Regions from separate parts of the Bradyrhizobium sp. 157 genome, predicted to be linked through region 2. Evidence: predicted binding sites of a transcription regulator. Region 2 holds the regulator's gene; the other holds the start of a gene.

Region 1 (15,640 bases), on a different contig from region 2:
CGGTGTGCATGAGTTCATCCAGGAATTCATCGCGGACAATTCGCGGCTCGGTGAGATCATCACCAAGCAGTATTTGATTTGATGCACTCTTCGTCATGGCCGGGCTTGACCCGGCCATCCACGTCTTGCTTTGAGGGGTAAGGAAGACGTGGATGCCCGGCACAAGGCCGGGCATGACGATCCCAACCTGAACTGGCTCGCCATGCGCCTGCGAATTGCCCACTCCACCAGCTATCGCTACGAGCCGCCGGCCACCGGCGTGATCCAGATCCTGCGCATGACACCCAGCAGCCATGACGGGCAGTATGTCGCCGAATGGCAGATCGACGTCTCCACGGACTCGCGCCTCGACATGCACCAGGACGCGTTCGGCAACATTACGCACGTGTTGACGCACGGGTCGATCGCCGACCTCACCATCCGTGTCGAGGGCCTGATCGAGACCCATGACACCGGCGGCGTGCTGCGCGGCACCGACGAGCGCTTTCCGCCGAGCCTGTTCCTGCGCCAAACCGCGCTGACCGAAGTCAATCCGGCGATGGCGATTTTTGCCCGCGAGCTACGGTCGGAGTCCGATGGCGACGTGCTCGGTTTCCTGCATGCGCTGATGGTGCAGATCAACGAGCATATGACGTTCGACGAAGACCCTACCAACTCAGGCACCTCGGCGGCGGAGGCGTTTGCGCTCAAGCGCGGCGTTTGCCAGGACTATGCGCACATCTTCATCGCCTGCGCCCGCTCCGGCGGCGTGCCGGCGCGCTTCGTCTCGGGGCACTTCCTGCGCTCCGACGGCTTGACTCATCAGGGGGCCGGCCACGCCTGGACGGAAGCCTTCGTGCCAGACCTCGGCTGGGTCGGCTTCGATGCCGCCAACGGCATTTGCACCACCGATGCCCATGCCCGCGTCGCGATCGGGCTCGATTACCTCGGCGCGGCCCCGGTGCGCGGCACCCGCTATGGCGGCGGTGCGGAGACGCTGACGGTGGCGGTCAAGGTCGAACAGGCCGGGCGGCCGGGACAGTGGCAAGGCCAGTCGCAGTCACAATAGGACTTACGCCGTCATTGCGAGGAGCCAACGGGTCGCGCGAATGCGCGCCCGATGACAGGCTCCGCGACGAAGCAATCCAGAGATCTCGCCCACGGAACGATTTCTGGATTGCTTCGCTTCGCTCGCAATGACGGGGGCGGCCGTAACATGGCGCGCTAATACAAGGGTGGGCAAAGGCGCATCGCGCCGATGCCCACCACATGTCCACGATCAATGTTCAATGGTGAGCACGCTTCACTTTGCCTACCCTTGCTCATTTATCCAGCTACTCTGGGTTTGCGCCTTGGCATTGCCGGCCTCCGCCAGCGCGCGGAACAGCCGGATCGCTGGAACATAGTCGCCGCGGTTGTAGGCCACCATGCCGGCTTCCCAGGGACCTACCTGGGCGCCCACGCTGCCCAGCAGTGACAAGGCTGCAATCGAGCCAATCAGCGCTGATTTCCGCATGCGTTCCCCCGCCTTCGGTTGGAGGTTTTACCCGCCGGGCGCATGCCGCGCCACGGGGGAATTGGGGTTGGATGGCCCCTCGAAATTAGCTACTAGTTGGCGCCGAAAAATCAGGCGCGTTTGGGGATCGGGAATGACCTATTGTTGCGGAATTCTGGTGCGGGACGGTCTCGTCATGATCGCGGACACCCGTACCAATGCCGGCCTCGACAACGTCTCGACCTTCCGCAAGCTCCATATTTTCTCAAAACCCGGCGAGCGCATCATGGCGATCGCCAGCGCCGGCAATCTGGCGATCAGCCAGTCGGTGCTGTCGACGCTCACCGAGGGCATGGAAGATCCGCACACTGGCGAGCTCGAAACGCTGATGAACGCGCCGACGATGTTCCAGGCCGCGCAGCGCATCGGCCGCGCCATCCGCGCCGTGCACGCCACCGAAGGCGAGGCGCTGCGATCCGAAGACGTATCCTTCGACGTCTCCTTCCTGTTCGGCGGCCAGATCAAGGGCTCGCGGATGCGGCTGTTCATGGTCTACACCGCCGGCAATTTCATCGAATGCACCACCGACACGCCTTACTTGCAGATCGGCGAGCACAAATACGGCAAGCCGGTGCTTGATCGCGCGATGCATTACGATGTCGAACTCTACGAGGCGCTGAAGACCGGCCTGATCTCGATGGACTCGACCATGCGGTCCAATCTCGGCGTCGGCCTGCCGATCGACGTGCTGGTGGTGCGCACAGATGCCTGCGAGGCCGATCTCAACCACCGCATCGAGGCCGGCGAGCCCTATTTCCACGACCTGCGTTCGCGCTGGTCGGCGGCGTTGCGTGCGGCGCATCAGAATATTCCGAGACCACCCTACAAATCCGAAACAGAAACCAAGAAATGAAGGCGAGGAAACAATGGCCGACGCAACCAACAAGATCGCTCTCGTGACCGGTGCCGGCACCGGCGTCGGACGCGCGGCATCGCTGGCGCTGATGAATGCCGGCTTCACCGTGGTGCTCGCCGGGCGTCGCATGGAGATGCTGGAAGAAACCAAAAAGCTCGGTGAAAACATCGGCAAGAGCCTGTGCGTCTCGGCCGACATGACCAGCCCGGCCTCGATCGCAACCCTGTTTCAGGAGGTCAAGGACACCTATGGCCGGCTCGACGTGCTCTTCAACAATGCCGGTATGGGCGCGCCGCCGGTCAATCTCGAGGATCTCAGCCTGGAGCAGTGGCAGGCGGTGGTGAACACCAACCTCACCGGCCCGTTTCTGTGCACCCAGCATGCTTTCCGCATCATGAAGGACCAGACCCCGCGCGGCGGCCGTATCATCAATAACGGCTCGATCTCGGCGCACGCGCCGCGGCCGTTCTCGGCGGCCTATACCTCGACCAAACACGCGATCACGGGTCTCACCAAGGCTTCCAACCTCGACGGCCGCATGTACGACATCGCGGTCGGCCAAATCGACATCGGCAATGCCGCAACGCCAATGACCGACCGCATGGTCGCCGGCCCCGGTGTGATGCAGCCCGATGGCACGATGAAGCACGAACCGCGCATGGACGCGAAGGCCGTCGGCGATGCGGTCGCCTACATGGCCGGCCTGCCTCTCGATGCCAATGTACTGTTCATGACGGTCATGGCGACCAAAATGCCGTTCGTCGGCCGGGGTTGATCTCGTGCCCCGGGCGCAGCGCAGTACAACGTGCTGCGCTGCTGAACCGGGGCCAAGCTTTCCTCGCGTCACGACAAGGTCGCGGCTCTGCAGCGCGGCATGAAGTGGCGCCGCACCGCGTCCGGGACACGAGTTGGGCTTTCACAAATCGACAAGGTTGACATAATCGCTCCCGAGGTTTTCGGGGGATTCATGCTGCAACTGCAATCGGCGTTTGGCGTGCTGGCGTTGCTGGCGATCGCATGGGCGTGCGGCGAGAACCGCCGCGCCGTGTCGCTCCGTCAGGTGGCGATCGGGCTGGCCGTCACCATCGTCACCGCGCTGGTGCTGCTCAAGCTGCCGCCGGTGGCCAAGGCGTTCGGCGCCATCAACGACGCCGTCGGCACGATCGCGGCGGCGACGCGCGCCGGCACTTCCTTCGTGTTCGGCTATGTCGGCGGCGGCGCGCTGCCGTTTGACCTCAAAGCACCGGGCGCGGATTTCATCCTGGCTTTCCAGGCGCTGCCGATCGTGCTCGTCATGAGCGTTCTGACCACGCTCCTGTTCTACTGGCGCGTGCTGCCCCCGATCGTGCGCGGCATGGCGTGGCTGTTGGAGCGCACGCTCGGCGTCGGCGGCGCGGTCGGGCTGTCGGCCGCGGCCAATATCTTTCTCGGCATGGTCGAGGCACCGCTGTTTATCCGCCCCTATTTGGCGCAGCTCACGCGCAGCGAATTGTTCCTGGTGATGACCGGCGGCATGGCCGGCATCGCAGGCACCGTGCTGGTGCTTTACGCCACGTTCCTGGCGCCGCTGATTCCCGATGCGGCCGCGCATTTCGTCATCGCATCCGTGCTGGGCGCACCGGCCGCGATCCTGATCAGCCTGATCATGGTGCCGGAGACTTCCGATAAGCGCACTGGCGGCTCGCTCAGAGATCCCGACATGGATGCGTCCTCGACCATGGATGCAATCACCAAGGGCACGGCGGCCGGGCTCGAACTGCTGCTCAACATCGTCGCGATGCTCTTGGTGCTGGTGGCGCTGGTTTATCTCGTCAATGCGATCCTCGGGCTGTTGCCCGAGATCGGCGGCGCCAAAATTTCGCTACAGCGGCTGCTGGGGCTTGTGATGGCGCCGGTGTGCTGGCTGATGGGCCTGCCCTGGCCGCAAGCCGTCACGGCCGGAAGCCTGATGGGCACCAAGACGGTGCTCAACGAGCTGATCGCCTATCTTGAGCTCTCGAAACTCGGCACTGAAACGCTCGATCCGCGCTCGCGGCTGATCATGCTCTACGCGATGTGCGGCTTTGCCAACTTCGCCAGCCTCGGCATCATGATCGGCGGCCTCGGCACCATGGCACCAGATCGGCGCGAGGAGATCAATGCGTTGGGATTGAAGTCGATCGTGTCAGGCACGCTGGCGACGTGTTTGATGGGGGCGGTGGTGGGGGTGTTGACGTAAGTCCGTAGCCCGGATGGAGCGAAGCGCAATCCGGGATCAGTTCATCAGCCTGCGAGGTCGGCCCCGGATTTCGCGGAGCCTGTCATCGGCGCGCATTCGCGACCCGTTGGCTCCATCCGGGCTACGAGATCAACCCGCCAATTCCACCGTCTTGAACTCCGCCGGCATGATCACCTCCAGCAACTCGACGTCATCGGAATAATCCATGATCAGATGCTTGATGCGCGGCGGCTGGGTCCAGGCGCTGCCTTCTTTCATCAGTGTCTCGCCCTGCCCTTCCATGTAGGTCTTCACCCAGCCCTTGAGCACATAGACCATCTGGAATTCGACGTCGTGGTAGTGCAGCTTGGAAACTTCTGCCGGGTTGCACGGGCCGATCAGGCGGATGACATGCGCCTGCGCCAGGCCATGCGTCGCGTCCGCGATGCCGAGGTCGCGGTATTTGGCGTAAGTTCGCAGACCATCGGCCTTGAAATCCTCTTCGCGGTGATGGCTGATGGCGATGCGCTGCTTCGGCCGGGCCTTCCTGGCCGGTTTGGCCTTGACCGCCGGCGCGCCCCTCGCCTTCGACTTGACGGCCTTGCGGGCTGCGGATTTGGCTGCCGCCTTGTGACCCGACCACTTCTTCTTCACGGCGAGCTGCGCCGCGGGACGTGATGCCGCTTTCTTCTTGGCCATGGGTGCCTCCCTTTTTGTTTGTCGCAGGAGGCTAACACAGAATATTTTCGTAGGGTGGGCAAAGCGCGGCGTGCCCACCACCGCGAGCGGAGTGTCAGATGGTGGGCACGCTTCGCTTTGCCCACCCTACGGCAGCTCTACAGCAGCTCGGTCAATGCAGCCTGAACACCCCGTCGACGGCGCGCAGCTCCGTCGGCTTGATCAGCCTGGAATGCGCCACCGTCACGGAATATAGCGGGCCATCGAGCTTTTCCTGCCAGAACGCGAGGAAGTCCTTCAGCGCCGGGAATTTCGGAAACAGATCGTAATTCTGCCAGACATAGGTCTGCAGCAACGAAGGATGATCCGGCATCCGATACAGAATTTGCGCCGTCGTCAGCCCGTAACCCAGCACCTGCTTCCGGAAGTCGTCGGAAGCAACTCCAACCCGCGAGACCATGCCAAACCTCCATTGCTGGAAGCGCATTTCACGTGGTGGCCACACACCGAGCCGCCCCGGCGGAGATGCGCTCACATGAGAGAAATGTGACGCACGATACCAACCTATCACAAGCCTAAATGTTTAACGAATTATTGAAAATTCCCGCGTTAGCAGCAGCTTACCGCACGTGCTAATACGGGGTCCGGAGGCTTCCGTCGCCGCGTTAATCATGCCGAACAAAATTGGCAGACGACATACTTGAGTGCTAATTTTTCTGCTAGAAGCCCTTGTCCCCCGAAGAATACTGGCCTAAATCAGCCCCAGCCGGGTTGGCACTCGCTAGTCCGGACTGCCAAAATTCCAGAATTCTACAACATTCCCAGACGTTTAGGAGGACTGCATGAACTTCCGTCCGCTTCACGACCGCGTCGTGGTCAAACGCATCGACGCCGAAGAGAAGACCGCTGGCGGCATCATCATTCCGGACACTGCCAAGGAAAAGCCCTCCCAGGGCGAAGTCGTCGCCGTCGGCCCCGGCGGCCGTGACGAAACCGGCAAGCTGATCCCGATTGACCTCAAGGTCGGCGACCGCGTCCTGTTCGGCAAGTGGTCGGGCACCGAAGTCAAGATCGACGGCCAGGAGCTCCTGATCATGAAGGAGTCCGACATCATGGGCGTGCTCGACGCCTCCGCCGCCAAGAAGAAGGCCGCCTAAGACACCGCCTGCCACGCTCACCCTGAGGAGCGCCCGCAAGGCGCCTCCCCGACAGGGTGAGAAACAAAGATCAACTCAGGGAAACAAATATGTCAGCCAAAGAAGTCAAATTCGGCGTCGATGCCCGCGACCGCATGCTGCGCGGCGTCGACATCCTCAACAACGCCGTGAAGGTCACGCTCGGCCCGAAGGGCCGCAACGTGGTGCTCGACAAGTCGTTCGGCGCTCCCCGCATCACCAAGGACGGCGTCACCGTCGCCAAGGAGATCGAGCTCGACGACAAGTTCGAGAACATGGGCGCGCAGATGGTGCGCGAAGTCGCCTCCAAGTCCGCTGACGCTGCCGGCGACGGCACCACCACCGCGACCGTTCTCGCGGCTGCGATCGTCCGTGAAGGCGCCAAGTCCGTTGCCGCCGGCATGAACCCGATGGACCTGAAGCGCGGTATCGACCTGGCGGTGGAAGCCGTGGTCGCCGACCTCGTCAAGAACTCCAAGAAGGTCACCTCGAACGAGGAAATCGCCCAGGTCGGCACCATCTCCGCCAACGGCGACGCCGAAATCGGCAAGTTCCTCGCCGACGCCATGAAGAAGGTCGGCAACGAGGGTGTCATCACGGTTGAGGAAGCCAAGTCGCTCGAGACCGAACTCGACGTCGTCGAAGGCATGCAGTTTGACCGCGGCTACATCTCCCCCTACTTCGTTACCAACGCCGACAAGATGCGCGTCGAGATGGACGATGCCTACATCTTGATCAACGAGAAGAAGCTGTCCTCGCTGAACGAGCTGCTGCCGCTGCTGGAAGCCGTGGTGCAGACCGGCAAGCCGCTGGTGATCGTCGCCGAAGACGTCGAAGGCGAAGCCCTCGCCACCCTCGTCGTCAACCGTCTGCGCGGTGGTCTGAAAGTCGCTGCCGTCAAGGCTCCGGGCTTCGGCGATCGCCGCAAGGCCATGCTGCAGGACATCGCGATCCTGACCGGTGGTCAGGCGATCTCGGAAGACCTCGGCATCAAGCTTGAGAACGTCACGCTGCAGATGCTCGGCCGCGCCAAGAAGGTGATGATCGACAAGGAAAACACCACCATCGTCAACGGCGCCGGCAAGAAGGCCGACATCGAGGCGCGCGTGCAGCAGATCAAGGCGCAGATCGAGGAAACCACCTCGGACTACGACCGCGAGAAGCTGCAGGAGCGTCTGGCCAAGCTCGCGGGCGGCGTCGCGGTGATCCGCGTCGGCGGCGCGACCGAAGTCGAAGTCAAGGAGCGCAAGGATCGCGTGGATGACGCGATGCATGCGACCCGTGCGGCGGTTGAAGAAGGCATCGTGCCGGGTGGCGGCGTCGCCCTGCTCCGCGCGTCCGAGCAGCTCAAGCGCATCAAGACCGCCAACGACGACCAGAAGACCGGTGTCGAGATCGTGCGCAAGGCGCTGTCCGCACCGGCCCGCCAGATCGCGATCAACGCCGGTGAAGACGGCTCCGTCATCGTCGGCAAGATCCTCGAGAAGGAGCAGTACAATTATGGTTTCGACTCGCAGACCGGCGAATACGGCAATTTGGTCTCCAAGGGCATCATCGACCCGACCAAGGTCGTTCGTGCGGCGATCCAGAACGCGGCCTCCGTCGCGGCTCTCCTGATCACCACCGAAGCCATGATCGCCGAACTGCCGAAGAAGAACGCCGGCGGCCCCGCAATGCCTCCGGGCGGCGGCATGGGCGGCATGGATTTCTGAGCCAGCCTCTCAGGCGATACGAATGCAGAACCCCGGCAGCGATGCCGGGGTTTTTGCTTTGACGGCGACGCCGACGGCCAGAGCGCTGATGTCACTGCAACGTGACGCTGAAGCAAAACCTTCCCGCTGTTTGAGATATCCCGGTTATACACAGCGCGGTGTAAATTATACCAGCGTATGCGTTGACAATTTTCAAAAAACTTCTCGCGAGAGTCGCAAACCGAACCGACAGTGCCGCTCTCCTCAAGCAAAGTTGTATCGGTTCGGGGCTAAATCAAAGCTCATCCAAATCAGGTCCAACACGGAGCGTGAGCTCTCGTGACGCGAGCGTGCGTCGCGGGGAATGCTTTCGCTCGCGAAGGAGTAATGCTCTGTGAGTGAAAGCGAAATGAAAGTCACACTGAATGGAACCAATGTCTTCGGCATGCCGTTGCCGGACTTCTCGAAGATCGCCTGGCCCGGCGTAAGCGGCGAGCTTGCCGAGCAGGGTTTCGCCCGCGCCCGGGAAAACTACGAGAAGATCAAGGCCGCGTCGGCGGAGATGACGGAAGCGGTGCGCGAGACCTATTCGAGCAACGCCAGAGGCGCGACCGATTACGGGCTGAAGGTGTTCGAAATCTCCAACGCCAATGCCGCCGCGGCGCTCGACTTCTTCGCCCATCTCGTCGGCAGCAAGTCGCCCAGCGATGTCTTGACCTTGTCCGCGACGCAAGCGCGCAAGGCGTTTGAGACCGCATCCGACCAGAACAAGGAATTGTGGACGCTTGCCCAGAAGCTTGCAACGGAATCGGGCGAGCCGATCAGGAAGCACTTCACCAAGAGTCTCCACCCGGCCGGCTAAAAGCCGCGTCTAGTTCACGTCCAAGGTTCGTTTGAGGAGGGATCCGGCCGGTTGGAATAAGCCCAGTAGCGAGCACGCAGCCCCCACTGGCCGATGCTCGACCAAATCAGGTGCGCGATGCCCCCCAAGTAACCCGCACCGACAAGAGGCGCATTTCCAACCGGCCGGTACTTTTTCAATCGACAATGAAAGCCAATCTCAAGGGAGGGCGATATGGGAATGGTCATGGTCAAATGTCCGCGAACCGGACATGCGATTCCCACCGGCATCAAGACTGATCGCGAGAGCTTTAGCCGCAGCGCAGTGTTCTTCGCGCGGACCCGTTGCGTGATCTGCCACGCCGATCACGCCTGGTTTGCCCGGGAAGCCTGGGTCGACGAGCCAAGCATCCGTGTGCGGCGACGCAGCGCCGGCTCGGTCTAGCGTTTTCAAGCGAAGCGTGCCCTCGGACTTGATCCGAGGGCGGCGACCATTTCGCAAACACAATACTTCAAATCAAAGAATCCGCGTCGATACAGATCACGCGATAGTCGCGATGGAGGGACACCATGGCGCGAGAGCAAATTTCAATTGGAACGTCCGCCTGGCTGCTGCAGGCCAAGGACTTTCTTGAAGAAGCTCGGCGGTTGAAGCCGGGCCCCGAGCGCAACGAATTGCGGCAGACGGCGAAGGTGCTGCGAGAGATTGCGAAGCTCGAGGCGGGATCCGGGTCGGCACTCGACCGCGGCTGGCGGCAGAGAACCTGATCGGGCGAAGGATCCGCCCGTCGATGGGCGTTCCAGAACGCCATAGCAGCAAGTCACGATGCGGAACGACGAGCGACCGCGCGAAAGGCGCTTCACCTGGTACTGCCCGATTCAATTTCCGCGAACGCGCCGATCTTCGGACAGAACCGCGGCGCGAGATCGGGCCGAATGGAGCGCGAACATCTCCTCGACTTCGAGGCGCATGACGCTGTGGCATTCGCATGCTACCGTCGCGAGCCGCGCCTGATCGATCTCGATCAGGCCTCGCCGATCGGACCTTATCGCGCCACGCGCGCGCAGCTTGCGCATCAGCAGTGTTACGGTCGTGCGTCGTACCCCGAGTATTTGCGAGAGTGCCTGCTGAGTCAGCGGAAGCACGTCATGGTCGATGCGGTCGCGAAGCTGCAGCAACCAGCGAGCCATTCTGGCTTCGACCGGGTGAAGCGCATTGCATGCCGAACCAAGCTGAAGCTGCATCAGCATCGCCCTCACGTGAATCTGGACCGCGTGCCGTATCGCTGGACTGCGGTTGAAAGCAGTGTGAAATCGCGATGCGGAAATCCTGGCGGCGGTGCCCGCCGCACGAACGACCGCGCTATTGTCTGAAGGAGAAGGCCCGAGCACTGAAAGAATACCTACCGCCCCCTCGCGCCCGACTGCGGCGGTGGCAACTGTATGCCCGTCCGCCATGTCGATCATTAGCGAGATGGCGCCGCTATGAGGGAAGTAGACGTACTCGATTGCGTCACCCGCCCGCGAAAGGACCGCGTCCTGATCGAGCGCAATCGTCTCAAGCTCGGGCTCCAGCAGATCGAAGTCCGATGCCGGCAATGCTGCAAGAAGGCGATTTCCCATTCCGCGGCGAGGTGTCACCATGGGGAACCCGAGGCACGCCTTCCGCGACGATCGCCATCTGGCGCGTCCGGTAACGGGAGCCTCAACGCAAGTTCAAATCTGCTTTCTGTACGCGCACTCACTCAAACATACTCTCACACAACAAAGCCCAAATACGCGGCCGCGAGGCGGACTGCTCGCAGCCTTCTAAGAAGTTAGATGCAAATGGGCCGCCGGACGCAACTGCAAAATGCGCATGGGTAACACCGTAAGCGTACGGGGATGCACGGTTCCAATTTCGGCGCACGGCAGGGCGGCTCGCGATCGAGGAGTGGCTATTGCACCACCGTGCCGATCCGCCCGTAACGAATGGCGGGCTGCGTGCCGTTGCCGCCGCGTTCCAGAGAGAAGAAAATCATGCCCACGCGGCCGATGACATTCTCCAGCGGAATGTATCCGACGGCCGAAAGGACGCGGCTGTCAGTAGAATTATCGCGGTTGTCGCCTAGCACGAACAGGTGGCCGGCTGGCACAGTGAGAACATTGGTGCCGTCGTAAAATCCTCTGTCGACGCAATCAAGCGTCGTGTAGCTCGCTCCATCCGGCAATGTCTCGCGCCAGCGTTTCACCTTGATCGATCCGCCTCCGCACGCATCGCTCCCGTCGAAATCCTCCATGCGCTCGCGCCTGACGGCCGTGCCATTGATATAAAGCTCTCCCTCCTTCATCTGGATGCGATCGCCGGGAAGACCTACCACCCGCTTGACATAGTCGGTCGACGTGTCCTTTGGCAGGCGGAAGACGATCACATCGCCGCGGCCAGGAACGGAGCCGAAGATGCGTCCCGAAAACAGCGGCGGCGAGAACGGAAACGAATACCGTGTGTAGCCGTAGGGGTACTTAGAGGCGAAAACGTAATCGCCCGAAAGCAAGGTCGGGCTCATGGAGGCGGCCGGAAGATTGAACGGGTGAAACAAGAACGTCCTTACAATGAGTGCGAGAACCGACGACGGCAGCAACGCCCCGGCGGCATAAGCCGCAATCGTACGCCAGAAGCCGAACCGTTCGACGCGCGACAGCATCAGCAGGGTCAAGACGATCGACCATAGCCCACATGCACCGATCGCGTAGTCGCCCAACGTCGCAAGCGACCGCGGTTCAGCGCCTCCCCCACCCGCGATTCGCCAACCGACGGAAATCGACAGGACGATCGCGAGCCCCAGAACGTTCGGCAAGGTGCCCCAGGCGAATACGGCGCGCACCGCAGCAGCCGAGGCCTCGCCTCCCATCTTTCGCCCCAGCCAGCCGGTGACGGCTGCGAACAGATAAAGATTGATGACCCCAAGAATGCCGCCGCCGACGCCGCACGCCAGCAATGCCCGCCAGCCAATGAGTTCGCTAGCTGCCCCATATGTCGTCAACATGCCGGCAGCCGAGGCCGTTCCACCAAGCGCGGCCAATGGCAGAACCAGATAATCGGGCCGACTGGCCGCTATGCGTTCGATGGTTTGCCGCGGACTCAACCAGATGGAAATGAACGGCGACGTCTGTCGCACATCGGCATCGAACGGCATATCAGACATTGCAATCACACGTTTGACCGGCCCCCAAGGTAGCGGCCACGCAGATCGCTTTATCAGAGGCTGCATTGACATGCCAACGCGAGAATGCGGAATGCCGACGAGCACGGTTGCGGTCGCTAAAGGTGCGAGGAAACCTAACGTCGAGCCTGCCTCCAGATGGTGGGCATGCTTCTGCCCTTCTCAGGGTTGACGGAGGTCGAGGTCGTCGCTTTGCCCAGGCTAAGGACTCTCTCCGTCGTTCCGGACGCAACGATGTCGCGAGCCTACGATGTTCAATTGCACATCGGAGAGTGACGGTTGGCAAGACGCGACAAATCACCTGTCGGGCAAATCACTTCTGATTTTCAGAAATCGTGTCAAGGCCGGGAATCAAAAATATTTCGCTTCACGCGAGGGGCAAATCAGCCGCATAACTCCGCCCGTCTCACCCGATGGAGGGGCGGCTCGCGATCGTCACGAACGTGCGGTGAGATGCGATGGACGCTGATGGCGCGCTAGACGTACGCGCCCGACGCGTACGGCGAAGTCGTGTGGTTCTGGCGCCGCGGTGCTGGCGTTAAGTCCTTTGGAAGCGAAGCTTCTCAGGGGCGACGGTGGCAAGAAAGCCGTTCACCGGGGAGAGCACGAAGTAAGCCGTAAAACCATTGCGCAGGGAAGGCCGGGATGCTCCCGCTGTACCTGTATGCTCGTGTGCACTTTTGTTTGCGCAAATCGCACGCGAGACCGCGGGTGCAGCAAGCACCCGGTCTTCCCTGCGCCCTCTGAATAAGAGGGCGGGAAATGAAGAGCAAACCTCGGGCGCAAAGCGCCGCGAGATCGCGAAGTCATACTCCGAATTGTAGGATGGGTGGAGCGCAGCGATACCCATCGCCTTGCAACGGCATTGATGGGTATCGCTTCGCTCCACCCATTCTACGGAACCGTCATGAGCGGGTGGCCCAGTATTCCAGAGACGTCAACGATTGAGCCGAGAAGCCGCAGCCTACTGGATGCCCCACCGGAGCTTGTCATCGGGCTCGCCGAAGGCGAGACCCGGTGGCGGGGCATGACAGCGTTATGCAGTTGTTGGAAAATTGGATCTGACCGTCGAGCGCAGCAGCGCTACGCTCCGCGCTTACTGGATCTTCGCCAGCACTGCGAGGCGGCGGATGCCCTTGTTGCGATAGGCGTCGAGGAACGCATAGTAGTCCTTGAACGACACGCAGCCATTGGACTGGCCGCTCGGCCCGAGCATGTAGGTGTGCGCGAGCAGCCCGTCGCGGCCGAAGATTTTTTCTTCGCCGCCGATCGGCGTCAGCCGCAGCGCCGGCACGCCGTGAAACAGCGCCTCGCGCGGCTTCAGTTCGTAAATGTGCGGCGGCGTCACGCCCTGCATCCGTACATGCGAATAGCGTACGTCATCCATCTTGGAGCCGAGGCCCGAATGCGCCTCCAGCCTGGTGCCGTCAGGCAGATAGACTGTCTTCGCGGAAATGTCGTAGACCGCGGTCTGGCGATCATAGGGCGGCGAGCCGCCCATCATCGGGTTCTGGCTTCGCGTATCGATGATGCTGCCGGTGACGTTGGCGTCGGCGGATGCAAAAGCGAGCAACGAGTTCTGCGAAGGCTGCTTGCCCCACAGTTTTTCAACCATGGTCTGCCTGTCGTTGGAAGCAATCGACATCACGGCGGCCTTGGCGCGCTGTGCCATGTCGCGAACGGTGGAGCCGGATGCCTTCGCGGTCTTGGCCTCGGTCTCCGCCGGGACCGGCGCGGGTGCGTTCAACGCGAGCTTGGTGGCAGGAGCGGAAATCTTCGGCTTCGTCGCTTCCACGGGCTTCGAAGCTTGAACGGCTTTCGGCGCTTCGGCCGGCGGCGAAGCTTCCGCCAGTCTCGTCGGTTCGACGGGCTTGGATTCGGCCGCTCTCGAGGGCTCGCCTTGCGCGGCGGCGGCTGCGAACCTTTCGTTGAACATCAGCGACATCGCGACGTTCTCCGGCGCGGGAATTACCAGCGACTGCTGCGGCAGCGACGCGAAAATCTCATTGAAGGCCGGCCGCACGGCATGCGCAGTGACGGTGCTCGGGTTGTTGACGGCGGGCGCCTCGAAGCCGGCGTTGTTCACGGATGGATAGATGCTGGCGCCGAGCACGTTGCTGTAAACGGTCCAGGCGCAGCCCAGCACGAGGCCTGCGACCGCGACACCGCCGAGAAAATATTGGAGAATGCCTTTGCGGGAGGATTTCCCGCGGCTGCGGGCCGCAGGACCGAACGCACGCGTACGCTTACTCATTCACACAACGCCCAGAACAATTCCACCAAGTCCCCTATTGATGCTGCGTCCGGAGACGTTCCCTGCAGCATCTCGCAGAGGCACAGAGCGTCATTAAGGCGACTTTTAGTTAAATCGGGCTTAAACGCGGGCAGATGTAAGGCGGGCTCAAATCCATGGAATAATTGGGGAAATCACCCCCGTAGTGATGCGGGAATTGGTGCCAATCAGGGACACCCGGCGTGACGCAACACCGGATGTCCCATAACGGGCCAAGTTCGGCCTCAATCCTTGAACGGGTCGAACTCGTTCTCGCCGGCCATCGCCACTGCGAACGGACGCAGCGTATGCTGCACCTTGATCGAGCCGGCGTGCTCCGCGATCACCTCCGGCAGGCGGCGATAGGCCATCGGGCTTTCATCGAGGTCCGCGCCGATCAACGTCACGCCACGCGATTGCAACCATGCGTCCATCTCGGCACGAGTGAACCGGCGCTTGGCCTCCCTGCGGCCAAACAAGCGGCCCGCGCCGTGCACTGTCGAGTAGAGCGAAGCCTTCGCCTCCTCGCTGTCGACACCTTCGACGATGACAGCCTCGTCGCCCATCGATCCGCCGATGAAGCCACGCTGTCCCGGAAATGCCGGGGTCGCGCCCTTGCGAACTACCCACAAATCCTTGCCGCCATGGTTCTCCCGCCACGCGTAATTGTGGTGGTTGTGAACCATGTCGGTGATCACGCCGCCGATGATCCGACGCACGCGCTCGACCACCCATTCGCGGCCGGCATAGGAGTAGCGCCCGGCGAGTTGCATCGCCGCGGTGTAGCGCCGCCCGATCTCGCTGTCCTCATCGATGACGGCGGGCGGCACGTTCATGCCGTCCTTACCGCCCGCGGCCTTGAGGTAGCGGGTCGCGCTGGTGTGGCCGAGGCCACGGCTGCCGAAGTGCACACCGATCCAGACAAAGCCTTCCTCGTCGCGCAGCAGGTCGACATAGTGGTTGCCCGAACCGACGGTGCCGAGTTGCGACGCTGCCTTCTGCCGGTAGGCGCCCATGTCGGATTCACGCCACGCGTCATCATCGTCGAACAGGTCATGCTCGACGCGCTCGTCGTTGGTACGTCCGACGCCGAACGAAATCACGCTGTGCACGTCCTTGATGATCGTTCCGACGTTGCTCTCGATCTGGCTGAACGGCGTGTCGAGGCGCACAGCCATGTTGCCGCAGCCGATG
Region 2 (15,640 bases):
TCGGCCATCGTGTAGAAGCCGGGCCCCTTGCCCCGCGCCCACAGCGCCGCCTTGACGGCGCCCTGCGCAAACATGGTCCGGTCCTCGGCGCGGTGGGTCAGTTCGATCCGCTCCATGGGCCCTGCGAAGATCACAGAATGATCGCCGGTGACGGTGCCGCCGCGTAGCGAAGCGAAGCCGATGTCGCCCGGCCGCCGCGCGCCGGTATGCCCGTCGCGGCCGCGCGCGGAGCGGGCGTGCAGATCGACGCCGCGGCCGGCGGCGGCGGCTTCACCGAGCAGGAAGGCCGTGCCCGATGGCGCGTCGATCTTGGCCTTGTGGTGCATCTCGACGATTTCGATGTCAAAACTTTCGTCCAACGACTGCGCGACACGCTTGACCAGCGCGGCGAGCAGATTGATGCCGAGGCTCATATTACCGGACTGCACCACCACCGCACGCGAGGTGACGCTCTTGATGACCGCCATGTCTGATGCCGACAGGCCGGTGGTTCCGACGATGTGCACCAAGCCGCGTTCGGCGGCGATCGCGACATTGGCGATGGTGGCGGCGGGCACGGTGAAATCCAGAATGCCGTCGGCATTAGCGGACAATTTCCAGAGGTCCGCCGACAACTCGACGCCATTGGCCGGCAGGCCGGCGAGCACGCCGGCATCCTTGCCCAGAAGTTCCGAGCCCGGCGCTTCCAGCGCCCCGACCAGGACCGCACCCGGCGTTTCCGAAATGACGCGCACCAGCGCACGGCCCATCCGGCCGCCGGCCCCCGCAACGATCAATCGCATATCGGCCATGGCTTTTACCTCTGCACGCCCTATAGCGGGACGAGGCCGTTCCGGCAACCAATCAGAGCCCCATCGGCCGTCATGGCCGGGTCAAGCCAGCCATGACCGAGAAAGATGCTTCCCCGCCGCGCTCAGGGCTGCGGGCCGTCATAGCCCTCGATGACGATGAGGTCCGCAATCGAGTGCGGCTGCCGCACCTTGATGTTGGCCTGGTAGTCCGGCGAATTGTAGCAGGCCAGCGCCTTCTCATAGCTGTCGAATTCGATCACGACATTGCGCGAGCGGCATTGGCCTTCGACCGCGGTGAACTTGCCGCCGCGCACGATGAAGCGCCCGCCGAATTTCTGGAAGATGGCCGGGTTGGCCGCCATATAGGGTTTGTAGCCCTCATCATTGTGAACGTCGACGCGTCCGATCCAGTATCCTTTGGCCATCTCAATCTCCTTCTTGTTGTTACGTGATCGCCTGCTCGATTTCCGTCTGAATGGCATCCGCAGCAAGCCTGGGATCGGCGGCTTCCGTGATCGGCCGTCCGACCACCAGATAGTCTGCACCCGCGGCAATCGCCCTGGCCGGCGTCATGATGCGCTTCTGGTCGCCGGTCGCAGCGCCCGCCGGGCGAATACCCGGCGTCACCAGATGCATCTGGTGACCGACGATCTTGCGCAACGCGGCTGCCTCTTCCGGCGAGCTGACGAGGCCATCGACGCCGAGCACCTGCGCCTGCTGGGCGCGCGCTTCCACCAGGTCGGAAACGTTGAGACGATAGCCGGCGGCATGCAGGTCGCCGTCGTCATAAGAGGTCAGCACGGTGACGGCAAGAATTTTCAAGCCTGATCCCGCGCGCGCCTCGACCGCGGCCTTCATGGTCTGCGGATAGGCGTGCACGGTGAGGAACGTCGCGCCCAATTTTGCCACGCTCTCCACGCCGCGCGCCACCGTATTGCCGATGTCGTGCAGCTTGAGATCGACAAAAACCTTCTTGCCTGACTTTGCCAGTTGCTGCGCCAGCGGCAATCCGCCGGCATAGGCGAGCTGATAGCCGATCTTGTAGAAACTCACGCTGTCGCCGAGCCGCGCGATCAACGCTTCCGCTTCAGTCACCCCGGGCAGGTCGAGCGCGACGATCAGCCGATCCTTCGGCGCGATACTGGCTGGCTGCATGTCACCTCACATCATGCGTTGGGAAACGTCGATCAACTGCCGCACCAGCGCTTTCAGCCCCTCGGCATCAGCAGCATTCTTCAGGCGGTCCATCTCGTCATAGGCATCGTCGGCGAACGCCAGCGCGAGCTGGTTCGGTATCACGGTTGCATGACACGCCGACAGGATCAGCCGCAGCGCGGCCAGCGCGCGGGCGCCGCCGAGCCGGTTGCCGGAGGCCGACGCAATCGCAAACACCCGATCGCGAAACACCTGGCTGCGGGTCTCGTGTGCGTCCTGCACCCGGCTTACCCAGTCGATGGTGTTTTTCACCAGTGCCGGCACCGAGGAATTGTATTCCGGCGTGACGATCAGCACGCCATGATGGGCTGCCATCATTCGCTTCAGGTTGACCGCGTGTTTCGGCACGCCCGATTTCGCCTGCAGGTCGCCGTCATAGATCGGCAGCGGAAAGTCGGCGAGCGAGATCCGCGTTACGTCGGCGCCGGCCAGCGCCAGTTCATGCGCGGCGACGGCCGCCAGCCTCGCATTGAGCGAGCCTGACCGTAGCGATCCCGGGATCACGAGGATTTTCAGCGCGGACATATCTTAGAAATCGCACTCGGGTCTAACCGGCCGCGCGAGAGCAGGCGGCTTAGCCCTTGCGATACACCCAGACCCGGGCGGGCGGAAGGTTCATCCAGATCCGCTCGGAAGCTTCTGTGGACACGCCCGGCAGCGATTTCGGGATCGGCGGCGCGACCGAATAGGTGAACTGCACGAAGGGTGCGCCGGGCGCGAGCGCCATGAAGGCGTCGCGGATCAGTTTCAGGCGCGTCAGCATCGGTTTGGTCACGAGCGGCAGGCCCGAAATGACGGCGGAGGCCGGCGCGTCCAGCACGCCCTCAAGCGAGGTGCGCAGCGCATACGCATCGCCCTGCACCACCTTGGCCTGGGGATAACGGTCACGCAGCAGCGCGCAGAAGCCGGGATTGTATTCGACCAGCACGAGCCGCCTCTGATCGACACCATGTTCGATCAGCGCATTGGTGATCGCGCCGGTCCCGGGTCCAAGTTCGATGACCGGTCCTTCGGACAAGACGTCGACATATTGCGCCATGGTCCGGGCGAGCATCTTGCTCGACGGCATCACCGCGCCCATGTGCAGCGGCTTTTCGATCCATGAACGGAGGAAGCGAACCTCATCGTCGAGACGGAGAGGCTTCTTCAACGCACGCACGGACGATTGCAAAGGCATGTCGCTACCAGGCGGGACCCCGCTGACGCGCGGGATGTCAGAAAACAGTCACAAACACGTATAGGTCGACGGGGGTATGGTCAAGCCAAACGGTGATGCGCCAGACGCGCCAAAGTGCCCGCGACCCGGCGATAACACCCTGTGCAAGCTGAATGAATCATGACTGCCGGGCGAGACCTGCACTCGCCCGGGCGACGTGCATGCGGTTCAGGAGCCAACGCGGTTGCCGAAGAAGTCCTTGACCTTGGTGAAGAAGCCCACCGCCTCCGGCTGGGTTGCCCCGGAGGACAACTTTTCAAACTCGGCGAGCAGTTCCTGCTGCTTCTTGGTCAGATTTTGCGGCGTTTCGACCATGACCTGGACATACATGTCGCCGGTCTGGCGCGAGCGGAGCACCGGCATGCCCTTTGATGCAATGCGGAAACGGCGGCCGGACTGCGTTCCCGCCGGCACCTTCACCTTGGTCTTGCCCTTGTCGATGGTGGGCACCTCGAATTCGCCGCCGAGTGCGGCTGCGACCATCGAGATCGGAACCCGACAGTGCAAATCGGCGCCGTCGCGTTGGAAGAATTCGTGGGTGGCCAGCGACAAGAAAATGTAGAGGTCGCCGGGCGGGCCGCCGCGGACGCCAGCCTCGCCTTCGCCGGCCAGCCGGATACGCGTGCCGTCCTCGACGCCCGGCGGAATGTTGACCGACAACGTCCGGTCGCGCGTCACCCGTCCCGTGCCTGAGCAATTCGGGCAGGCGTCCTCGATCATCTGGCCGCGGCCCTGACAGCCAGGGCAGGTCCGCTCCAGCGTGAAGAAGCCCTGAGCCTGACGCACGCGGCCGGCGCCGCCGCACATCGCGCAGGTCTTCGGCTTGGTGCCGGCCTTCGCGCCGGTGCCCGAACAAGGCTCGCAGGTGACCGAGACCGGAATTTCGATCTGCGCGGTCTTGCCGAGGTAGGCTTCCTCCAGCGTGATTTCCATGTTGTAGCGCAGGTCGGCGCCGCGCTCGCGTCCGCCGCCGCGTCCGCGCTGCCCGGCCATGCCGAACAGGTCTTCGAAAATATCTGAAAACGACGAGGCGAAGCCGGCGCCGAAGCCAGGACCGCCGCCGCCCATGCCCTGCTCGAACGCGGCGTGGCCGTAGCGGTCATAGGCGGCGCGCTTGTCGCCGTCTTTGAGGACTTCGTAGGCCTCGTTGATTTCCTTGAACTTCATCTCGCTGGTGGCATCGCCCGGATTCCTGTCCGGATGCCATTTCATCGCCAGCTTGCGGAATGCCGCCTTCAGCTTGGACTCGTCCGCGTTCCGATCGACTTCCAGGGTTTCGTAATAGCAGCGCTTGGTGGACATCAGTCAAACCCGCCCGAATTCGTCTTCATGCCGAAGGCACCCTCGATCGAAAAAAGATGCAGCCATCGGCTTAAAGAAAAATGACCCTCACCCATCGAACGCAGCGCTCGCGCTCTTTGGAGGAGGGTCATGATCGAAAGCCCGTTTTAAGCCGACTTCTTGTTGTTCTTGTCGTCGTCGACCTCGGTGAACTCCGCGTCGACCACGTCATCCTTGGCGGCATCCCGCTTGGCATCCGCCTCGGCCTGCTGCTTGTACATGGCCTCGCCGAGCTTCATCGAAGCCTGCGCCAGCGTGTTGGTCTTGGCCTTGATGGCCTCGGCGTCGTCGCCCTTCAGCGCTTCCTTCAAATCGCTGACGGCGTCCTCGATGGCGCGGCGCTCTGAGTCTTCCACCTTCGAACCGTGCTCGGCCAGCGCCTTCTCGGTGGAATGCACCAGCGCGTCGGCATGGTTCTTGGCGTCGACCGCCTCGCGTCGCTTCTTGTCCTCGGCCGCGTTGGCCTCGGCGTCCTTGACCATCTTCTGGATGTCGGCTTCGGAGAGGCCGCCGGACGCCTGAATCCGGATCTGCTGCTCCTTGCCGGTCGCCTTGTCCCTGGCCGAGACGTTGACGATGCCGTTGGCGTCGATGTCGAAGGTGACCTCGATCTGCGGCATGCCGCGCGGCGCCGGCGGAATGCCCATCAGGTCGAACTGACCGAGCACCTTGTTGTCGGCCGCCATTTCACGCTCGCCCTGGAAGACGCGGATGGTGACCGCATTCTGGTTGTCCTCGGCGGTCGAGAACACCTGGCTCTTCTTGGTCGGGATCGTGGTGTTGCGGTCGATGATGCGGGTGAACACGCCACCCAGCGTCTCGATGCCGAGCGACAGCGGCGTCACGTCGAGCAGCAGCACGTCCTTGACGTCGCCCTGCAGCACGCCCGCTTGAATGGCCGCACCGATGGCAACGACTTCGTCCGGGTTGACGCCCTTGTGCGGCTCCTTGCCGAACAACTGCTTCACGACCTCCTGGACCTTCGGCATGCGGGTCATGCCGCCGACCAGCACCACTTCACCGATTTCGGCGGCGGTCAGGCCCGCGTCCTTTAGCGCCTTGCGGCAGGGCTCGATGGTCTTCTGAACGAGATCGTCGACCAGCGCCTCGAACTTGGCGCGGGTCAATTTCATCGTCAGATGCTTCGGCCCGGTCTGGTCCGCCGTGATGAACGGCAGGTTGATTTCGGTCTGCGTCGTCGACGACAGCTCGATCTTGGCCTTTTCGGCGGCCTCTTTCAGGCGCTGCAAGGCAAGCTTGTCGCTACGCAGGTTGATGCCCTGCTCCTTCTGGAATTCGTCGGCGAGATAACCGACCAGGCGCATGTCGAAATCTTCACCGCCGAGGAAGGTGTCGCCGTTGGTGGACTTCACTTCGAACACGCCGTCGCCGATCTCGAGAATCGAGATATCGAAGGTGCCGCCGCCGAGGTCGTACACGGCGATGGTGCCCGCCTTCGTCTTGTCGAGACCGTAGGCCAGCGCTGCCGCTGTCGGCTCGTTGATAATGCGCAGCACTTCGAGACCGGCGATCTTGCCGGCATCCTTGGTGGCTTGGCGCTGCGCGTCGTTGAAGTAGGCGGGAACGGTGATGACGGCCTGCTCGACTTTTTGGCCGAGATGGGCTTCCGCGGTCTCCTTCATCTTCTGCAGGATGAAGGCCGAGACCTGCGAGGGCGAGTAGGTCTTGCCGTCGGCTTCGACCCAGGCGTCGCCGTTCGATGCCTTGACGATCTTGTAGGGGACGAGCTTCTTGTCCTTCTCGACCATCGGATCGTCGTAGCGGCGGCCGATCAGGCGCTTCACCGCAAAGAACGTCCGCTCGGGATTGGTCACCGCCTGGCGCTTTGCGGGCTGGCCGACGAGGCGCTCGCCGTCATCGGTGACGGCAACGATCGAAGGCGTGGTGCGCATGCCCTCCGCGTTCTCGATGACTCTTGCAGTCTTGCCATCCATTACGGCGACACACGAATTCGTGGTGCCGAGATCGATCCCAATGACCTTTCCCATGGTCCTCATATCCTTCTTTTTGCGGCAGGTTGGCTGGGCCCTGGACGGCGCACCTAACCGAACCCCCAACGTTCAAATACTCGCGATATTGCGACGGTGAGCCTCATATAGGAGGGGGGGTTGTGCCTGCAAGGACCGAGCGCAAGCTTAGGGCCTGAAAAGGCTGGCGTTTGAAAGATTGTGCCGCCCAGGGCCGGGCCCCGCGCCGCGACCGGCGTTAAGAAATCGGCAACCCGTTCATCGGTGACGCCTCGAAGCGTTGCACAGCGATACCGCAGCATCCTCACGGCGTGGACCGGCCGCCGTGAGAGGGGACGCGGTATTTGGCCGCTGGAAGCGCCCAAAAAAGAGCTCGGAGACCGGGCAGAATGCCGCGAAAGGCCGACATATGGGAGCGTGACGGGGGAACGGACGCCCGCCCTGCCCTGTTGCAGGGACATCAAAACCGCTAAAAGCGGGCCGAACGGAACGACCCAGTCGCGCCCGAGCCCAGATTCCATCAGCTCCACCGTCCGATCACTGAACGGCCCCATGCAAACCCGGTAGACCTCCATGAAGCTGCTTCGATATTTTGCTGCGGTTGCCCTCCTCGTTGCCGCCACCTCCTCCGCCTTCGCTGCGGACCCGGTTTTCCCGCCAGGCGCCAGGGTCGGCATGACGCCGTTGGTCGGCCTCAACAAGGCCAGGGCGTTCACGGGATTCGAGACCGAAGACCAGGGCGTCAAGGTCCTGGTCGCCGACCTGCCCGCCGAGGCCTATGGCGAGGTCGCCAATGCCTTCAAGGCCAATCCCGGCGGCACTGGCGGCATCAAGCCGGAGAGCATCGAGACCAAGGCGGGGCTCGCCTACTACACCGTCGAGAACGCCAAGGACGGCGCCACCAACGTGCGCCGCTATTCCATGATCCTGCCCGGCCCCACCTTCTCCGGCTACGTCGCCGTGCAGGTGCCGGAGAACGCCTCGAAGATCTATACCGACGATGCCGTGCGCCAGATGTTCGCGTCGGCGGTAATCCGCAACGAAGTTCCTGTCGAGGAACAGCTCGGGATGATGCCGTTCAAGATCAGCGAGCTATCGAGCTTCAAGAACGTCCGTACGCTGGCGCCGGGCGCTGCCCTCATTCTCTCCGACAGCGACGAAAAGAAAGGCTTCGAGGTCGCGCCCTTCATGATCATCGGCCTGATCGGCTCGACGGCGGCATCGCCTGACGATCGCGGCCGCTTTGCCCAGCAGATCGCGACCACCATTCCCGGCGTACGCGACGGCAGGATCACGATGTCGGAGCCGGTCCGCATCGATGGCCAGCCCGGCTACGAGACACGGATCGACGCCGTGAGCGGCAAGGACAACACGCCCGTTACGATCGTCCAATGGCTGCGGTTCGGCTCCCAGACCTCGATGCGCATCATCGGCTCTACGCCGCGCGACGAATGGACCAAGGCATTTCCGCGCTTCCGCGCCGTGCGCGACGGTATTCATCCGCGGACCTGATCGCGAATTCGGAAAAGCGCGCCCTGATATTCAGAACGCGCCGAAATTTCGGGCTTTCGTTCGTACACCAATGGAACTAGCCTTCCCCTGTCGGTTCACGACAAGGGAGACGCGCTATGCTTTCTCGCAGGCTGGTTCTGACAGGCTTTGGCGCGGCATCCGTCGTCGCCCTCGTTCCAACGGCGCTGTGGGCGGCGCCGATAAAGCCAGACGACGCTTCCGCGCTGCTCGTCATCGACGTGCAAAACTGTTTCCTGCCGGGCGGCAGCCTCGCCGTGAAAGACGGCGAGCAGGTGGTGCCCATCATCAACCGCATCGCCAAGGGCTTTGCCAATGTGGTGATGACGCAGGACTGGCACACCGCGGGCCACGTCTCGTTCGCCTCCACCCATTCCGGCAAAAAGCCGTTCGAGACGGTGAACCTTCGCTATGGCAAGCAGGTGCTGTGGCCGGATCATTGCGTGCAGGGCACCGAGGGCGCCTCGCTGTCAAAAGACCTCGCGATCCCGCATGCCGGCCTCATCATCCGCAAGGGTTTTCACAAGGACGTCGACAGCTATTCGGCCTTCACCGAGGCCGACGGCAAGACCACAACAGGGCTCGCTGCGTACCTGAAGGCGCGCAAGGTGAAGCGGGTTTTCCTCGCCGGCCTCGCGACCGACTTCTGCGTGGCATGGAGCGCGCTGGATGCACGCAAGGCGGGCTTCGCGACCTATGTGATCGAGGACGCCTGCCGCGGCATCGACACCCAGGGCTCGCTCGCCAAGGCCTGGGCCGACATGACCAAGGCCGGCGTAAAGCGCATTCAGTCGAGCGATATCGCGGCCTAGCGCGTTCGTCTTGCCGGGTTCAGAGGTTTGGGATGTCAGGTCCAGCGTCTCCACTCGCGTTCGAGATGATTCGCCGTGCGCCATCGCAGCGCATGACAGGCCTGATCACCGGCATGACGGGCTATCGCGAAACCGCGCGCGGCCGATTTTTCCAGCGCGAGACCGCAGGTCTGGTAGTGCCGCTAATCATCAGCTTCGGCACGCCGTTCCTGATCGCGCTCGGGCGCGAGCCTGACACCGCCGATCGGCAGCCGAGCTTCGCCGCCGGGCTTTATGCCGGGCCGGTTCATATCGAATCCGATGGCGGCGCTGAATGCGTGCAGGTGGACTTCACGCCACTCGGCGCCTATCGCTTCTTTGGCGGCGCTGTCGTCGATCTCGCCGCGCGCATGGTCGGCATCGGCGACGTGCTGGGGCCCGAGGGACGGCACCTGCGCGATCGGCTCGGTGCTATATCCCGCTGGCAGGATCGTTTCGATCTGGTCGAGGATTTTGTTGCAGGCCGTGCCAGCCATCGGCCTTCGCCCGAGATCACATTTGCCTATAGACGGCTCGCACGCAGCGCGGGCGGCGTGCGCATCACTGCGCTTGCAAGAGAGATCGGCTGGAGCCGCAAGCATTTGGTCGATCGCTTCCGAGCGGAAATTGGTCTAGCGCCGAAGCCGGTCGCCCGCATCATGCGCTTCCATCAAACCTGCCGGCTCGCGCAGACGGGAGCGGCAAGCGGTTGGGCAGGGATTGCGGCCGAATGCGGCTATGCCGACCAGGCGCATCTCGTCCGCGAATTTTCAGTCCTTGCCGGCGAACCGCCAACGGCCTGGGCCCACCGGCTGGCGCTGACTGATAGCCGCCTGCTGCGCCCGCTGGACGCGTAGCCGGTCAGGTAACAAATCTTCAAGCCGACGCACCTCACCTCGCGATATTGGCGAGGTAACGCAATGCAGGGAGTTGCCCGTGACCAGTCCAAGCAAAAGCGAAGCGCCGCGCCTTTATCCGACGATGCGCTGCCGGGATGCCGAAGCGATGATCCGCTGGCTCAAGGAAGTTGTTGGTTTCACCGAACGCGCCGTCTACCGGAACGGCGGCACGATTCATCACGCCGAGCTTGCCTTCGGGCCCTCGATCCTGATGCTCGGCCAAAGCAGGGAGGACGAATACGGCAAGCTCGTCGGCGATGTCGGCGGCCGTCGCACGGACGCGCTGTATGTCGCGGTCGACGATCCCGACGCTCTGCATGCGAAGGTCAAAGCCTCCGGCGCCATCATCGAAATGGACCTGCGCGACACCGATTATGGTAGCCGCGACTTCGCCTGCCGGGATCCGGAAGGCAATCTCTGGAGTTTTGGGACCTACCGGCCGAAGGCAGACGAGAGGCCGCTGTAAGCATAGGCCAGCGTCAACCGCTTCGGTGATACTCCGTAGACCCTCATCCCTGCGCGAGCGCAATTGCGCTCGTCGCTGGAGAAGCGCGCCTGCGCGCGTCTCGAAGGATGAAGGCCGAGATTCCGCAGTGGGACCTTCATGGTTCTCCCGGCGATGCGAAGCATCGTCCGGAGACGGCGCTTCCGCGCCTCCTCACCATAAGGGTCTATTTATGCCGCGCTGTTCGGCTCATTGTTGGCCGCCGGCGCGGCCTTGGCGCCGCCCTTCGAGACGCCGACGAGTGCCGGGCGCAGCACGCGCTCGCCGATCATGAAGCCGGCCTGTACGACCTGAACCACCGTACCTGCGGGAACGGACGGATCGGGCACTTCGTACATCGCCTGCTGGAAATTCGGATCGAACTTCTCGCCCGACGGATCGAACTTCTTGACGCCGTTCTTCTCCAGCGTGTTGAGCAGCGAGCGCTCGGTCAGCTCGACGCCTTCGATGAAAGCCTTCAGCGCCGGATCGGCGCTGGCCTTGGTCTCGGCCGGCATGGCATCAAGCGCGCGCTGCAGATTGTCGGCGATCTCCAGAATGTCGCGGGCGAAGCCGGTAATGCCGTAGGCGCGCGCGTCGGCGACTTCCTTGGCGGTGCGCTTGCGCAGGTTTTCCATCTCCGCCAGCGTGCGCAGCATCTTGTCGCGCGCTTCCGCCGCTTCCTTCGTCAACGCCTCGACCGATCCTTCCTCGGGATCGTCGGGCATGATGTAGGGTTTTGAGACCACGGGCTCGCCGGTCTGGTTGGCCGGGTTCACCGCGTCGTCACTCGGCCGGTTGGGATCGGTCATAAGACTGCCTTCTCAAAAAACGGTTCTGGTCGATGGGGATTTGCTGAGCGGGATATCGTGCTTTAGGGGCCGAAAATCAAGCGCTCCATAGCGTTTTCGAGCGAAGTGGACACCGGTTCGCGTGAAGAAAGCGCGTCAAAACGACAAAGCCAGGATTGGGGTCGATTCGTGGCGGATCAGCCGCCCAGCATCCGGCTGACAATGCGGGCGGCATAATCCACCGTCGGAATTACCCGCGCATAGTTCAGCCGGGTCGGCCCGATCACGCCGAGAACGCCGACAATGCGGCGCGAAGCGTCGCTATAGGGTGCGATGATGGTCGAGGAACCAGACAGCGAGAACAGCTTGTTCTCCGATCCGATGAAGATCCGCACGCCTTCGGCGCGCTCGGCCCGGCCCAACAGGTCGATCACGCCGCGCTTGGTCTCGAGATCGTCGAACAGCGACTTGACGCGTTCGAGATCTTCCAGCGCGTGCAAATCTTCCAGCAGGTTGGCATGCCCGCGCACGATCAACTGCCGGTCTTCGTTTTCGCCGCCCGACCAGCTCGCAATACCCGCCTCGATCACCTTCTGCGTCAATTGATCGAGCTCTATGCGGCTCTGCGCCATCGCGGTTTCGAGTTCGAGCCGCGCTTCAGCGAGTGTTCGGCCGCGAATTCGCGCATTGAGAAAATTGCTCGCCTCCGTCAGCGCCGAGGAAGGCACGCCGGGCGGCAGCGTCAGCACGCGGTTTTCGACCTGGCCGTCTTCGCCAACCAGCACGACCAGCGCGCGCTCCGGCTCCAGCCGGACGAATTCGATGTGTTTCAGCCGTGAATTGGATTTGGCGGTCAGCACCACCGCGGCCGCACGGGTCAGGCCGGACAGCCGCGTCAGCGCCTCGCCGAGCGCCGCCTCGACCGACTGCGCCCGCCCGACGGAGGCAAGCTGGCTCTGGATCGATTCCCGTTCAGGTTCGGTGAGGTCGCCGACCTGCATCAAGGCGTCGACGAAGAAGCGCAGGCCGAGTTCGGTGGGCAGGCGGCCGGCCGAGGTATGCGGCGCGTAGATCAGGCCGAGCGCTTCGAGGTCCGACATCACATTGCGTACGGACGCCGGCGACAGCGGCACCGCGATCAGGCGCGAAATGTTGCGCGAACCGACGGGTTCGCCGGTCGCAAGATAGCTCTCGACGATTTGACGAAAAATGTCGCGCGAGCGCTCGTTGAGCTGGGCGAGCCCCGCATGCGGCGCGATCAGGCCAATCGGATCGTGTTGGGCCACTGTTAACTCCCTGATCCCCCTAATTTGTCGATCCGGCGCGCCGATGACAAGCGTCCGCTTCGCATAGCGTTTCGAGCGAAGTGGCCGCCGGTTCGCGTAGAGAAAACGCGTCGAAACAACAAAGGTAGAGGTTCGGTTTTGATTGATCAGAACCGAACCTCTACCCCGAAACAAGGCAAAAACCCTTGCCGCTGCCCGTTCCCCCTCCTACAAGCACCGCGAACGAATTTTCGCTCGATTTTGGAAGGATTCCCCATGCGGCCGAGCCGCCGTGCGCCCGATCAGTTGCGCCCCGTGTCGCTGGAACGCGGCGTGGTCAAATATGCCGAAGGTTCCTGCATGGTGAAGTTTGGCGACACCCATGTGCTGGTCACGGCCACCCTGGAAGAACGGCTGCCGCCCTGGTTGAAGGGCCAGGGCCGCGGCTGGGTCACCGCCGAATACGGCATGCTGCCGCGCGCCACATTGGAGCGTACCCGCCGCGAGGCCGCCGCCGGCAAGCAGGGCGGCCGCACCGTCGAGATCCAGCGGCTGATCGGCCGCTCCCTGCGTGCAGCCGTCGACCTCGAAGCGCTCGGCGAGCGCCAGATTACCGTCGATTGCGACGTGATCCAGGCCGATGGCGGCACCCGCACGGCCTCGATCACCGGCGCCTGGGTGGCGTTGGCCGACTGCATCGGTTGGATGAAGAACCGCAGCATGCTGAAAGCCAACGTGCTGCGCGACAATGTCGCCGCGATCTCCTGCGGCATCTATCAGGGCACGCCGGTGCTCGACCTCGACTATGCCGAGGATTCTGAGGCCGAGACCGATGCCAATTTCGTCATGACCGGCGACGGCCGCATCATCGAGGTGCAGGGCACCGCCGAGAAGACGCCGTTCTCTCAAGACGAGTTCCTCGCGCTGATGGAACTGGCGCGCAAGGGTGTCGCGCGTCTGGTGGACTTGCAGAAGCTGGCCGTCGCGTAGTCTGATCGCACATGCACCGTCGAATCACCGGCCGGCTCGTGATCGCGACCCACAATCCCGGCAAGCTTGCCGAGATGCGGGAATTGCTGGCGCCGCATGGCGTCGAGGCAATCTCCGCGGGTGAGCTGGGCCTGAGTGAACCGGAAGAGACCGGCAAGACGTTTCGGGCTAACGCCGCGATCAAGGCGATCGCGGCGGCGAAAGCAGCGCAATTGCCGGCCTTTGCCGATGATTCCGGCCTCGTGGTCGATGCGCTCGATGGCGCGCCCGGAATCTATTCGGCGCGCTGGGCCGGCGAGGGCAAAGATTTTATGGCGGCGATGACAAGGATCGAGCGCCTGTTGCAGGAGCGCGGCGCGACCACGCCCGAAAAGCGCAAGGCGCATTTCGTCTCGGCCCTGTGCGTCGCCTGGCCCGATGGCCACCGCGAAGAGGTCGAGGCCCGCACCGACGGAACCCTAGTCTGGCCGCCGCGCGGCACCGCCGGTTTCGGCTATGATCCGGCATTCCTGCCCGACGGGCATGCGCGGACCTTTGGCGAGATGACCTCGATCGAAAAGCACGGCCTGCCGCCGTTCGGACTTGGCCTGTCGCACCGGGCACGGGCCTTCGTCAAACTGGCGGAGATCTGCCTTGGCTAGTCGCGCGCGACCCCGCCCCAAAAATGCCTTCGGCGTCTACGTGCACTGGCCGTTCTGCCTGTCGAAATGCCCCTATTGCGATTTCAACAGCCACGTCCGCCACGCACCGATCGACGAACAACGCTTTGCACGCGCGTTTGCGCGCGAGATCGAAACCACGGCGGCGCGCGCACCGGGGCGGACCGTCACATCGATCTTTCTCGGCGGCGGCACGCCTTCGTTGATGCAGCCACAGACTGTCGGCGCGATTTTGGATGCGGTCGGAAAGCACTGGCGCGTCGCCGGCAATGTCGAGGTCACGCTCGAAGCCAACCCCACCAGCGTGGAAGCGACGCGGTTTCGCGGCTATCGCACAGCCGGCGTCAACCGCGTTTCGCTTGGCGTGCAGGCGCTCGACGACGCCTCGCTCAAAGCGCTCGGACGGCTGCATACCGCACGCGAGGCGCTCGATGCGGTCGCGATCGCGCGCACCGCATTCGATCGCTATTCATTCGACCTGATCTACGCCCGCCCCGACCAGACGCCGCAGATGTGGGCGGATGAACTGAAGTTCGCAATTTCTGAAGCCGCCGAGCATCTCTCGCTCTACCAGCTTACGATCGAGGAAGGCACGCCGTTCTTCGGCCTGCATGCGGCGGGCAAACTCAAGACACCGGACGAGGCGGTGGCGCGTGCGCTGTACGACGTGACGCAGGAAGTCTGCGCGCATCATGGCTTGCCGGCCTACGAGATTTCCAATCACGCCCGCGAAGGCGCGGAGTGCCAGCACAATCTCGTCTACTGGCGCGGCGAGGAATACGCCGGCATAGGTCCCGGCGCACATGGCCGCCTCGACATCGACGGCGCACGACACGCGACCGCGACCGAGAAGCGCCCGGAGGCCTGGCTGATGCGCGTCGAGGCCAACGGCCACGGCGTCGTCACCGACGACCACCTCAACAGCGAAGAACGCGCCGACGAATTTTTGCTGATGGGCTTGCGGCTCGCCGAAGGCATCGATCCCGAACGTTATGCGGCATTGTCAGGCCGCGCGCTCGATCCGAGCCGCATCGCCATCCTGCGTGCAGAAGGCGCGATCTCCGTCGACGCCGACGGCAGGCTGCGCGTGACGAAAGACGGCTTCCCGGTGCTGGACGCGGTGGTGGCGGATCTCGCCGCATAACAGCCGTCGTTCCTGCGAGCGCATGCTTTCGCAGGGGCGACGAAAGAGATCACGCCCCAAAACTCTTCGGCGATCCGGCGACCGGCGTGCTGCCGCCGCTGGCGACTTTCATCACCGCAAGGCCGCGCTCGTTGGTGCCGTCGGAGCGGAATCGAAACAGCCCGTCGATGCCGGCGAAACCGGACGGGTTGGTCAGCGTCTCCGACGCAAAGCGCTGGCCACCCTGCTGCTTCGACAGCGCAGCAACCAGCGCGACAGCATCATAAGCTAGCGTTGCGGTGCGAACAGGATCCGTGCCGTATTTGGCACGGTAGCGCTCCGAAAAGGCGCGGAAGCCCGACGGATCCGGCGCGGCATAGAGCCCACCCTGCAGCGTCGCGCTCGCATAGACGCGCGGATTGTCCCAGAGGCCGGTCCCGAGCAACTGGATGTTACGTAAATTTGCGCCCGCTGCAGTCAGCGAGTCCGCCGTCGCCACGACCGATTCGCCATCGTCG

Evidence for each region. Region 2 encodes HrcA, which represses chaperone genes, less so after heat shock. Its sites were predicted from a motif close to GTTAGCACTCNCNNNNNGNGAGTGCTAAC; they were not measured.
Region 1: groES (co-chaperone GroES) is a predicted target of HrcA. The motif match lies at 6,036-6,064, and genes of this name have one in related genera.

Annotation. Positions count from the first base shown of each region.
Region 1 covers NZ_JADPKF010000090.1:128,560-144,199, forward strand. The annotation lists gene IVA95_RS26370 (alpha-E domain-containing protein) at 1-82, shown strand, start outside; gene IVA95_RS26375 (transglutaminase family protein) at 203-1,048, shown strand; gene IVA95_RS26380 (hypothetical protein) at 1,292-1,495, opposite strand; gene IVA95_RS26385 (proteasome-type protease) at 1,629-2,387, shown strand; gene IVA95_RS26390 (SDR family oxidoreductase) at 2,401-3,165, shown strand; gene IVA95_RS26395 (nucleoside transporter C-terminal domain-containing protein) at 3,358-4,608, shown strand; gene IVA95_RS26400 (cupin domain-containing protein) at 4,738-5,286, opposite strand; gene IVA95_RS26405 (usg protein) at 5,438-5,725, opposite strand; gene groES (co-chaperone GroES) at 6,108-6,422, shown strand; gene groL (chaperonin GroEL) at 6,512-8,152, shown strand; gene IVA95_RS26420 (phasin) at 8,541-8,993, shown strand; gene IVA95_RS26425 (hypothetical protein) at 9,207-9,416, shown strand; gene IVA95_RS26430 (hypothetical protein) at 9,542-9,739, shown strand; gene IVA95_RS26435 (Crp/Fnr family transcriptional regulator) at 9,851-10,594, opposite strand; gene lepB (signal peptidase I) at 10,909-11,592, opposite strand; partial or broken gene IVA95_RS26445 (Yip1 family protein) at 11,599-12,228, opposite strand; gene IVA95_RS26450 (DUF2778 domain-containing protein) at 13,271-14,428, opposite strand; gene IVA95_RS26455 (RtcB family protein) at 14,692-15,640, opposite strand, start outside.
Region 2 covers NZ_JADPKF010000044.1:35,148-50,787, reverse strand. The annotation lists gene dapB (4-hydroxy-tetrahydrodipicolinate reductase) at 1-791, opposite strand, end outside; gene IVA95_RS10160 (DUF1330 domain-containing protein) at 914-1,216, opposite strand; gene pyrF (orotidine-5'-phosphate decarboxylase) at 1,236-1,946, opposite strand; gene IVA95_RS10150 (NAD(P)H-dependent oxidoreductase) at 1,953-2,531, opposite strand; gene IVA95_RS10145 (rRNA adenine N-6-methyltransferase family protein) at 2,581-3,183, opposite strand; gene dnaJ (molecular chaperone DnaJ) at 3,391-4,524, opposite strand; gene dnaK (molecular chaperone DnaK) at 4,671-6,572, opposite strand; gene IVA95_RS10130 (hypothetical protein) at 7,125-8,063, shown strand; gene pncA (bifunctional nicotinamidase/pyrazinamidase) at 8,180-8,893, shown strand; gene IVA95_RS10120 (AraC family transcriptional regulator) at 8,926-9,768, shown strand; gene IVA95_RS10115 (VOC family protein) at 9,848-10,276, shown strand; gene grpE (nucleotide exchange factor GrpE) at 10,486-11,106, opposite strand; gene hrcA (heat-inducible transcriptional repressor HrcA) at 11,283-12,371, opposite strand; gene rph (ribonuclease PH) at 12,627-13,340, shown strand; gene rdgB (RdgB/HAM1 family non-canonical purine NTP pyrophosphatase) at 13,352-13,981, shown strand; gene hemW (radical SAM family heme chaperone HemW) at 13,974-15,143, shown strand; gene IVA95_RS10085 (penicillin-binding protein activator) at 15,193-15,640, opposite strand, start outside.